Regions from separate parts of the Mesorhizobium sp. WSM3873 genome, predicted to be linked through region 3. Evidence: riboswitches for the same ligand, from Rfam matches in the RefSeq annotation. Region 3 holds a riboswitch; each other region holds the start of a gene.

Region 1 (3,273 bases), on a different contig from region 3:
TGCATCGAACGCCGACGCGCAACCCACAAATCGCAGAGATAAATAATGGCAATTCGTTCAGAAGTGCTGAATCCTAAATGAATGAGTTTGCTGGGCAATAAGCGTTTTGCCTTCCTCCGAGCCTGGCACAGGTCCATTATGCTCACCCGTTATACAGACAGTGAACGGCAAAGAACATCTGTTTATTGTATAAGCCTTTGAGCACATTCCTCTTTACACATAGAAACGTTCGACACTATCGCTTGAGGCGTTTCAACGTTACACGGGAACTCATCTTGATGATTCCGCCTTTCAAGCTTTGAATGGAGAGCCCGAATGAACGTAAGCAGCCTTCTTCGCTCAGTTGCGGCCCTGATCTCCGTTTCCGTCGCTCGCGCGGCGGACGAAGTCTCCGCACCGGACCCGACCGAATACGTCAAGATTTGCGACGTCTACGGTTCGGGCTACTTCCATATCCCCGACACCGAGACCTGCCTGCGCATCGGCGGCTACATCCGTTATGATGTCGGCCTCGGCGATGTCCGATCGTATGACGGGGCAAGGACCACCGATGTGAGAACTGGCGAGGCTCAGGGCACCTGGCGAAACAACACGCGTTTCACGTTCAAAACTTGGACGCGCCAAGAGACCGAACTCGGCGCACTGAAGACCTATACTGAAAACCGCGTGAATTTCGGCAACCGCAACGCTTATTCGGGTCCGGACAGTCCTCAGAACTATGGCTTCAACAGCGGCGTCAAGTTGACTTCCGCCTGGATCCAGCTTGGTGGCCTCCGAGTTGGTAAGGACGGGTCGGCCTTCGACACGTTTACAGGCTACGCCGGGAACGTCCTCAATAACGCCCTCGTTCCATACGGCGACTTCGATACCAACGTGGCCCAGTATTACTTCGATGCCGGTAATGGCTTTTCGGCTCTGGTTTCACTTGAACAAGGGGCGGGTGTAGTCGGTACTATCGACAGCCATGTTCCGCACGTCGTCTTCGGCGTAAAACAGACGCAGGGCTGGGGCGCGATCACCGGCGTAATCGCTCGTGACAGCAACTACGATGCTTTAGCCGGCAAGGTCCGCGTCGATATCAATGTCACAGATGACCTGTCGCTATTCGGAATGTTGGGCTATGGCTCCATTGGCATCCCCAACGATGACCCAACCAATGCAATCGCCGCTCACAGTCGCGGCTTCTACAAAACTTGGAGCGGCAACTGGGCTTTCTGGGCCGGCTCCACTTACACACTCGACGAGAAAACTTCATTCAACCTTCAGGTCTCGGGCGGTCAGTTCAAGAACTATGGTGTGGCCGCAAACGTCGTCTACACGCTCGTTGCCGGTTTCACGGCGACGGCCGAAATCGACTACGACCACTACGACAATTTCGGCATCGGCATGGTCGACCCTTCGAACGTGAATTCGACGAAGGCTGACAAAAAAGACAGCGTCGGCGGCATCCTCAGTTTCCAACGCTCATTCTAATGGATGAAAATCTCTCGGTGGTCGATTGCTTGACCAGTCCCGATCATCAACCGAGGTGCCGAGCGCAATCTGTCACCGTTTTGCTCACGGTTGTTCGGTCATGACTGAAATGGCCAACCTGCAGGAGCGGCTATAGAGCGCAATCCTCTTCACTTCGCTTGACAAGATAGGGCCCGCCCGTCCAATCTGAGGCATTCACCAGGGGAGTCCCGGCAAGGGGCTGAGATACTGCTGGCTTTCGCGGCGCAGTGACCCGTTGAACCTGATCCAGTTCATACTGGCGTAGGGACGGTGCAAGCGCTTTGCGGGAGTCTATGCCCGAGGTCCTGTTTCGGCAGGGCGACCAAAGCGTCTTTTCATCCTTCCGGCACAGAACTGGGTCTCCAATGCATGAGCAAAGGAGCCTCAAGATGAATGCCCTTACCCCAACCGTGTCGACGGAACCGCTGCCCGCCTCACGCAAGATCCACAAGCAAGGCAGTGTCCACCCGCAAATCAGGGTGCCGATGCGCGAGATCTCCGTCCATCCGACGGCCGGCGAGCCGCCCGTCACCGTTTACGATCCGTCCGGCCCCTACACCGACCCGGCTGTTGAAACCTGCATCGAAATGGGCCTTGCCCGCCTACGCCAGGAATGGATCCTGGCTCGCGGCGACGTCGAGGCCTATGACCGCCGTCACGTGCGGCCGGAAGACAACGGCTTTGCGACCGGCGAGCGGCTGACGCCGGAATTTCCGATCCGCAACCGGCCGCTGCGAGCGAAGTCCGGCAAGGCCGTGACGCAGCTTGCCTATGCGCGCGCCGGCATCATCACGCCTGAAATGGAGTTCGTCGCCATCCGCGAAAACCTCGGCCGCGAAATGCTGAGCGGCAAGCTCGAGCGCGATGGCGAGGCCTTCGGCGCCGCGATCCCCGACTTCGTCACCCCGGAATTCGTGCGTGACGAGGTGGCGCGCGGACGGGCCATCATTCCAGCCAACATCAACCACCCGGAAAGCGAGCCGATGATCATCGGCCGCAATTTCCTGGTGAAGATCAACGCCAATATCGGCAATTCCGCCGTCACGTCGTCGATGGCCGAGGAGGTCGAGAAGATGGTGTGGGCGATTCGCTGGGGCGCCGACACGGTGATGGACCTCTCGACCGGGCGCAACATCCACAACATCCGTGAATGGATCGTGCGCAATTCGCCGGTTCCGATCGGCACGGTGCCGATCTACCAGGCGCTGGAGAAGGTCGGCGGCGTAGCCGAGGAACTGACCTGGGAGGTGTTCCGCGACACCCTCATCGAGCAGGCCGAGCAGGGCGTGGACTATTTCACCATCCATGCCGGCGTGCGCCTGCCCTATATCCCGCTCACCGTCGACCGCGTCACCGGGATCGTGTCGCGCGGCGGCTCGATCATGGCCAAGTGGTGCTTGCATCACCACAAGGAGAGTTTTCTCTACGAGCATTTCGAGGAGATCTGCGACATCGCCCGGGCCTATGACGTGGCGTTCTCGCTCGGCGACGGCCTTCGCCCCGGCTCGATCGCCGATGCCAATGACGCGGCCCAGTTCGCCGAACTGGAAACGCTCGGAGAGCTCACCAAGATCGCCTGGGCCAAGGACTGCCAGGTGATGATCGAAGGGCCCGGCCACGTGCCGATGCACAAGATCAAGCAGAACATGGACAAGCAGCTCGCGGTTTGTGGCGAGGCGCCGTTCTACACGCTTGGGCCGCTCACCACCGACATCGCGCCCGGCTATGACCACATCACATCGGGCATCGGCGCGGCGATGATCGGCTGGTTCGGAACGG
Region 2 (3,273 bases), on a different contig from region 3:
CCGGGTTACCGAGCAGGTTCGCGCTGTCGCCGAACAGGGCGTTGAGCAGGCGAAGGAAGCATTTTCCAAATTGGAATCGAACGCCGAGACGACTCAAAAGGCTCTTGAGTCGACCCTTGAGGTGGCCAAGACCACCCGCAACGAGGTGTCGCTGAAGACGATCGCAGCTCTGCGAGCCAATGCCGAAGCCGGCTTCGCTCACCTCGAAGCACTGGTTGCCGTGAAGTCGCCATCCGAGTTCTTCGAGTTGCAGGCCGCTTTCGTGAACAAACAGATCGACACTTCCGTCGAGCAGGCCAAGACCCTGCAGGCGGTGATGTTGAGAGCCACCGAAGACGTATCCAAGCCGATCAAGGATGCCTTCGAAAAGGCTTTGAAGAACCTCAAGGCCGCTTGACTGCTCAGGCAATCCGAGGCCGGAGGTCGCAGACCTCCTCTGCTCGTTACGACATCAAGACCGGCACCTTCGCGCCGGTCTTCTTCCATTCGGCCGGCGTCCTTTGCACGAACCTCATCCATCGGCCAAGCATCGCTTTTCCAAACAGTTGGCTACGGAAAGGCGCGCAGAGACGGAGACGAAGGCCCGAAATCGGGACGAGGACGCCGCTTTGGTCCTGTAGCTACTTGACCGTTGATCGTTGCAGCCCGGTGCCGGCGATTTCTCCGGGGCTGCTTTCGAAGTCGAAGAGCCTTTGGGTCGCAAGCGCCGCGGCGCCACGCGCCCAGGAATCGTCTGCCCAATCGGGTGCAATCGGCGGCGGGTCCCACATGGCATAACGCTTCAATGCATCGCGCATTGGCCCGAACAGATAGTCGCCAAAGGTCGCAATGGCGGTACGCTGATCCTGTCGGCGTTGAGCGGGACGCGGGACGAGAACAACCACAGCATTCGCGAACAGGCTCCCGGCAAGGCCCTTGCAGCCGTCGTGGGAACGCTGCAACTCGACCCTTACGGCTGCACAATAATCCGGTCCTGAACAAATCGAACCAGCGTCCGTAGACGCCGAACAGATGCTCTTCGAGGCGAAAAATGCGTTCTTCAACCCGCCGCCACAAGGGATCGCAAAAGCGTTTCCTTGGCGGATGACAAGTGGGTCCGGCTGCCAGTTCCAGCGCGCAAGATCGTGGCTCAATGGGCGTCGATGTAAGTCAGATGCTCGATCAAAGCTGCGTGGTTGCGCTGCTTCTCGTCGCCCTTGTTCGAGGCTGGAGAAGTCATGAAATCGAGTTGACAGGATAGCGTCGCATCGTCCAACCTGCGCCCCTCACCAGGGGAGTCCCGGCAAGGGGCTGAGATACTGCTATCGCGCGCAGTGACCCGTTGAACCTGATCCAGTTCATACTGGCGTAGGGACGGTGCGAGGCTTCGCGGGTCGGCAATCCGGCTTCGGCATTCGGGCAGTGCCCGCATCCTAAGCGAAGCGTCACTTCCTCCTCATCGCGTGGACTGGGTCTCCGTTGCACTCGAGCAAGGAGGCTCACTCATGAATGCCCACACCCCGACCGTCACCGTCGGCGAATTGTCCGCTTCGAAGAAGGTCCACAAACCCGGTCAGCTTCACCCGGAGCTGCGGGTGCCGATGCGCGAGATCTCGGTCCACTCGAGCGCCGGCGAGCCGCCGGTCACTGTCTACGACTCGTCCGGTCCCTACACGGACGCCACGGTGAAAACCGACATCGAGCGTGGCTTGCCACGGCTGCGCGAGGCATGGATCGAGGCGCGCGGAGACGTGGGGCGCTACGAGGGCCGCACGATCAAGCCGGAAGACAACGGCTTCGTCTCAGCCGATCGCCTGACGCCGGAATTCCCGGTTCGCAACAGACCGTTGCGCGCGGCCGGCGGCCGCGCTGTCACACAGCTCGCCTATGCGCGCGCCGGCATCATCACGCCTGAGATGGAGTTCGTCGCCATCCGCGAGAACCTCGGCCGTGAGCAGTTGCGTTCGAAACTTCAACGCGATGGCCAAAGCTTCGGCGCCGCGATCCCTGACTTCGTCACGCCGGAATTCGTGCGCGACGAGGTGGCGCGCGGCCGCGCCATCATCCCGTCCAACATTAACCACCCGGAAAGCGAGCCGATGATCATCGGCCGCAATTTCCTGGTCAAGATCAACGCCAATATCGGCAACTCCGCCGTCACCTCGTCGATGGCCGAGGAGGTCGAGAAGATGGTGTGGGCGATCCGCTGGGGCGCCGACACGGTGATGGACCTCTCGACCGGACGCAACATCCACAACATCCGCGAATGGATCGTGCGCAATTCGCCGGTGCCGATCGGCACGGTGCCGATCTACCAGGCGCTGGAGAAGGTCGGCGGCGTCGCCGAGGAACTGACCTGGGAGGTGTTCCGCGACACCCTCATCGAGCAGGCCGAGCAGGGCGTGGACTATTTCACGATCCATGCCGGCGTGCGCCTGCCCTATATCCCGCTCACCGTCGATCGCGTCACCGGCATCGTGTCGCGCGGCGGCTCGATCATGGCCAAGTGGTGCCTGCATCACCACAAGGAGAGTTTTCTCTACGAGCATTTCGAGGATATCTGCGACATCGCCCGGTCCTATGACGTGGCGTTCTCGCTCGGCGACGGCCTTCGCCCCGGCTCGATCGCCGACGCCAATGACGCGGCCCAGTTCGCCGAACTGGAAACGCTGGGCGAACTCACCAAGATCGCCTGGGCCAAGGACTGCCAGGTGATGATCGAAGGGCCCGGCCACGTGCCGATGCACAAGATCAAGCAGAACATGGACAAGCAGCTCGCGGTCTGTGGCGAAGCGCCGTTCTACACGCTCGGGCCGCTCACCACCGACATCGCGCCGGGCTATGACCACATCACATCGGGCATCGGCGCGGCGATGATCGGCTGGTTCGGAACGTCGATGCTCTGCTACGTCACGCCGAAGGAGCATCTCGGCCTGCCCGACCGCGATGACGTCAAGACCGGCGTCATTACCTACAAGATCGCCGCCCACGCCGCCGACCTCGCCAAGGGCCATCCGGCCGCCCAGGTCAGGGACGACGCGCTGTCGCGGGCGCGCTTCGAGTTCCGGTGGGAGGACCAGTTCAACCTCTCGCTCGATCCCGAGACGGCGCGCGCCTTCCACGACGAAACCCTGCCCAAGGAGGCGCACAAGGTGGCGCATTTCTGCTCCATGTGCGGTCCTAAATTCTGCTCGATGCGGATCTCGCACGACATCCGCGCGGAAGCGCAGAAGGAAGGGCTCGCGGCCATGGCTGCGAAGTACCGCGACGGCGGCGATCTCTACATGCCGGTCG
Region 3 (3,273 bases):
GCCGGCCCGAGGCCGGCTTCGACATAGGCGCGCACGCTGGCGAAGCCATCCATATCGGGCATTTGCGGCAGGTAGCGCACCGTTGCCGAGGGCTGGCGGAATACTTCGCCGTCCTGCGGTTCGATCAGCCCCGCGACGATCTTGAGCAGCGTCGACTTGCCCGAACCGTTGCGGCCGACAAGCGCGATCTTCTCGCCGGCGGAGGCGCTCAGTACCGCGCCGTCGAGCAGCGGCGTGCCGCCAAAAGTCAGTTTTATGCCATCCAGATTGAGAAGAGGCGGGGCCATGTCAGCTTTCGGGAAGAGGATAGGGGTGGGCGAGCAGCAGCGCCCGGCCACGCTCGAGCGCGATATGGAGCCGGCCCTTGACCTCATTTGATATGGTAAGCGAGGAGCCGAACGCCACCTCGACACCGTCCAGCGGCCATTTGGCGCCTGAGACCGTCAGGCCGGCGAGGTCGGAGAAGCCGAGCACCGAGAACAGCGTGCCGTCGGCGTAGTCGAAGCCGGCTTTGCCCGGCAGGATGGGCACGCCCTCCTGGGCGCCGCTGGTCAGCAGCACGGTCGTGCCCGCCTCGGCCAGCCGCACGCTTAGAGCCAAATGCAGAAAGGCATGATCGGCGCGCTTGCCGCCGAAGGCGCCGGCCAGCACCAGGCTGGTGGCGCCGCGCGCCAGCGCCTCGGCAATGGCGAGCTCGCCGTCGGTCATATCCTTCTCGGTCGGGAAAATCTTGCGCGGCACGGCGGCCAGATTCTCCGGCAGGCTCGCCGGCACCGAGTCGAAATCTCCGACCCAGAGCTCCGGCAGCAGGCCAAGCATATCGGCATGGCCGATACCGGCATCGGCGGCGATGATGCGGGAGCCTTCGATCTGGCGATCGAGCCGAGGCGTGCGGACGAGATCGCCGCCAAGCAGGATGGTGAATGTGCCCATGGCCGTCGCCCTTACCAGCCCGGCCAACGAAACGGAAGCGGGCGCGTCCAAACGGAATCGCACTTCGCTACCGCGGTGAACCCTGATGGATGCCCAGGAAACTTCCGCTTGCGCGCCGCATCGGCCGGGCCTATGTCTCGAAACGCTCTAACGGGGTGCCGGACGCTGATTTTGCGAACCGGCTGAGAGGCAACGAAAGCCAACCCGCTGAACCTGATCCGGTTTGTACCGGCGGAGGGATTAGACGTTTCGGACCATCCGACGCCTCAATTCCTTTAACGCGAACGAAGGAGGCGCCGATGCGCTCGTTATTGTCCAACATTGTTCTTGCAGTCGGCCTTGTTTCGCTTTTGGCAGGCGGACCTGCCGAGGCTAAAGACAAGCTTACCGTCTACACCTACGAAAGCTTCACCGCCGACTGGGGTCCCGGGCCCGCGGTGAAGAAGGAATTCGAGGCCGAATGCGGCTGCGATCTCGACTTCGTCTCGGTTGCCGACGGCGTGGCGCTGCTCAACCGCGTCAAGCTGGAGGGCGCCGGCACCAAGGCTGATGTCGTGCTCGGCCTCGATACCAACCTGACCGCGGATGCCAAGGCGAGCGGCCTATTCGCGCGGCATGGCGCGGTGGCCGATTTGAATGTGCCCGGCGGCTGGAAAGACGACACCTTCGTGCCTTTCGACTACGGCTATTTCGCCGTCGTCTACGACACCGAAAAGCTGAAGACCCCGCCGAAGAGCTTGAAGGAACTGGTCGAGGGCGCCGGCCCCGACAAGATCATCATCCAGGATCCGCGCACTTCGACGCCGGGCCTCGGGCTGCTGCTGTGGGTCAAGTCGGTCTATGGCGACAAGGCGCCGGAAGCCTGGGCCAAGCTGAAGCCGAAGGTGCTGACCGTGACGCCGGGCTGGAGCGAGGCCTATGGTCTGTTCACCAAGGGCGAGGCGCCGATGGTTCTCTCCTATACCACCTCGCCGGCCTACCACATGGTGGCCGAGAACACCGAGCGCTATCAGGCGGCGTCCTTCGAGGAGGGCGAATATCTGCAGATCGAGGTCGCCGGCATCACCAAAACCGGCGCGAAGAACCCGCTGGCGGAAAAATTCATAGCCTTCATGACCGGGCCCAAGTTCCAGGACATCATCCCGGAGACCAACTGGATGTTCCCGGCGGGCAAGACCGACAAGCCGCTCAACCCGGCCTTCGAAAAGCTGGTGAAGCCGACCAAAACCCTGCTGTTCAGCCCGGACGAGGTGGCGGCCAACCGCAAGGCCTGGGTGGATGAATGGCTGGCGGCGATGAGCAAGTAGGACGCAGGATGGCGCTTGAGCACCCGCCTCTGTCCGGCCGGCCACCTCCCCCGCAAAGGGGGAAATTCGCGGTCATCGGTGATTTCGCTAGCCGCCGACGATGTAGGAAGAGCGGCAAAGCTGCCAATCTCCCTCCTAGAGAGGGAGATGTCCGGCAAGACAGAGGGGGGCGCGACGGAACGCGGCGTTCGCTAGCTCGAGCCAACGTGGTGCAGCGTGCAATCCACGCCGCGCCCTGACCCTCGCATCACCGCCGGCATCATCGCCCTTGTCGCCATTACTTTGCTCATCGGCGGCGCCTTCGCCGGCCTCATCCTCGAAGGCGCAAGCGGTCCGTCCAGCGCTGCCGCGGCCTTCGACAGCTATCTGCTCCGCGTCGCCCGCTTCACGCTTTGGCAGGCGCTGCTGTCGACATTGCTTTCGGTCTTGCCGGCAGTGTTCGTCGGCCGCGCCCTGTCCAGGCACACCAACTTTCCCGGACGTCGCCTGATCCTGCAGTTGTTCACGGTGCCGCTGGCGCTGCCGGCCATCGTCGCCGCGCTCGGCGTGTTGGCGCTTTACGGCCATGCCGGTTATTTTGCCGGCATCCTCGGCACGTTCGGCGGTGGGGAATGGCCGGGCATTTACGGCCTCTCCGGCATCCTGGTCGCGCATGTCTTCTTCAACCTGCCATTGGCCACGCGGCTGTTCCTCGAGGCGCTCGGCACCGTGCCGGCCGACCAGTGGCGGCTGGCGAGCCAGCTCGGTATGGACGCTCGGTCGGCCTTCCGGCTGATCGAATGGCCGGCGCTGCGCACGGCGCTGCCTGGGGTCGCCGGGCTGGTCTTCATGCTGTGCATCACCTCCTTCACCATCGTGCTGACGCTGGGCGGCGGGCCGGCGGCGACGACGCTGGAGGTCGCGATCTACCAGGCGCTGCGCTTCGATTTCGATCCCGCGCGGGCCGTGACACTAACGTTTCTGCAGATCGTGCTGACCTTCGTCGTGGTCGCCATGCTGACGCGACTCGGCGCCAACACGGCCGGCGATACGA

What was found. A riboswitch is a leader RNA that binds a small molecule or an ion and turns the genes downstream of it on or off. The one in region 3 is predicted to bind thiamine pyrophosphate.
Region 1: linked by a shared signal. The riboswitch ahead of thiC (phosphomethylpyrimidine synthase ThiC) and the one ahead of thiB (thiamine ABC transporter substrate binding subunit) in region 3 are both predicted to bind thiamine pyrophosphate.
Region 2: linked by a shared signal. The riboswitch ahead of thiC (phosphomethylpyrimidine synthase ThiC) and the one ahead of thiB (thiamine ABC transporter substrate binding subunit) in region 3 are both predicted to bind thiamine pyrophosphate.

What each region holds. Positions count from the first base shown of each region.
Region 1 is NZ_LYTM01000057.1:24,903-28,175, forward strand. Features, by position in the region: gene A9K71_RS28630 (porin) at 316-1,473, shown strand; TPP riboswitch at 1,664-1,780, shown strand; gene thiC (phosphomethylpyrimidine synthase ThiC) at 1,884-3,273, shown strand, end outside.
Region 2 is NZ_LYTM01000012.1:273,817-277,089, reverse strand. Features, by position in the region: gene A9K71_RS11225 (phasin) at 1-397, shown strand, start outside; gene A9K71_RS32020 (hypothetical protein) at 621-1,133, opposite strand; TPP riboswitch at 1,261-1,372, shown strand; gene thiC (phosphomethylpyrimidine synthase ThiC) at 1,485-3,273, shown strand, end outside.
Region 3 is NZ_LYTM01000045.1:182,849-186,121, forward strand. Features, by position in the region: gene A9K71_RS23830 (ABC-F family ATP-binding cassette domain-containing protein) at 1-287, opposite strand, end outside; gene A9K71_RS23835 (thiamine diphosphokinase) at 289-933, opposite strand; TPP riboswitch at 1,075-1,190, shown strand; gene thiB (thiamine ABC transporter substrate binding subunit) at 1,233-2,240, shown strand; gene thiP (thiamine/thiamine pyrophosphate ABC transporter permease) at 2,457-3,273, shown strand, end outside.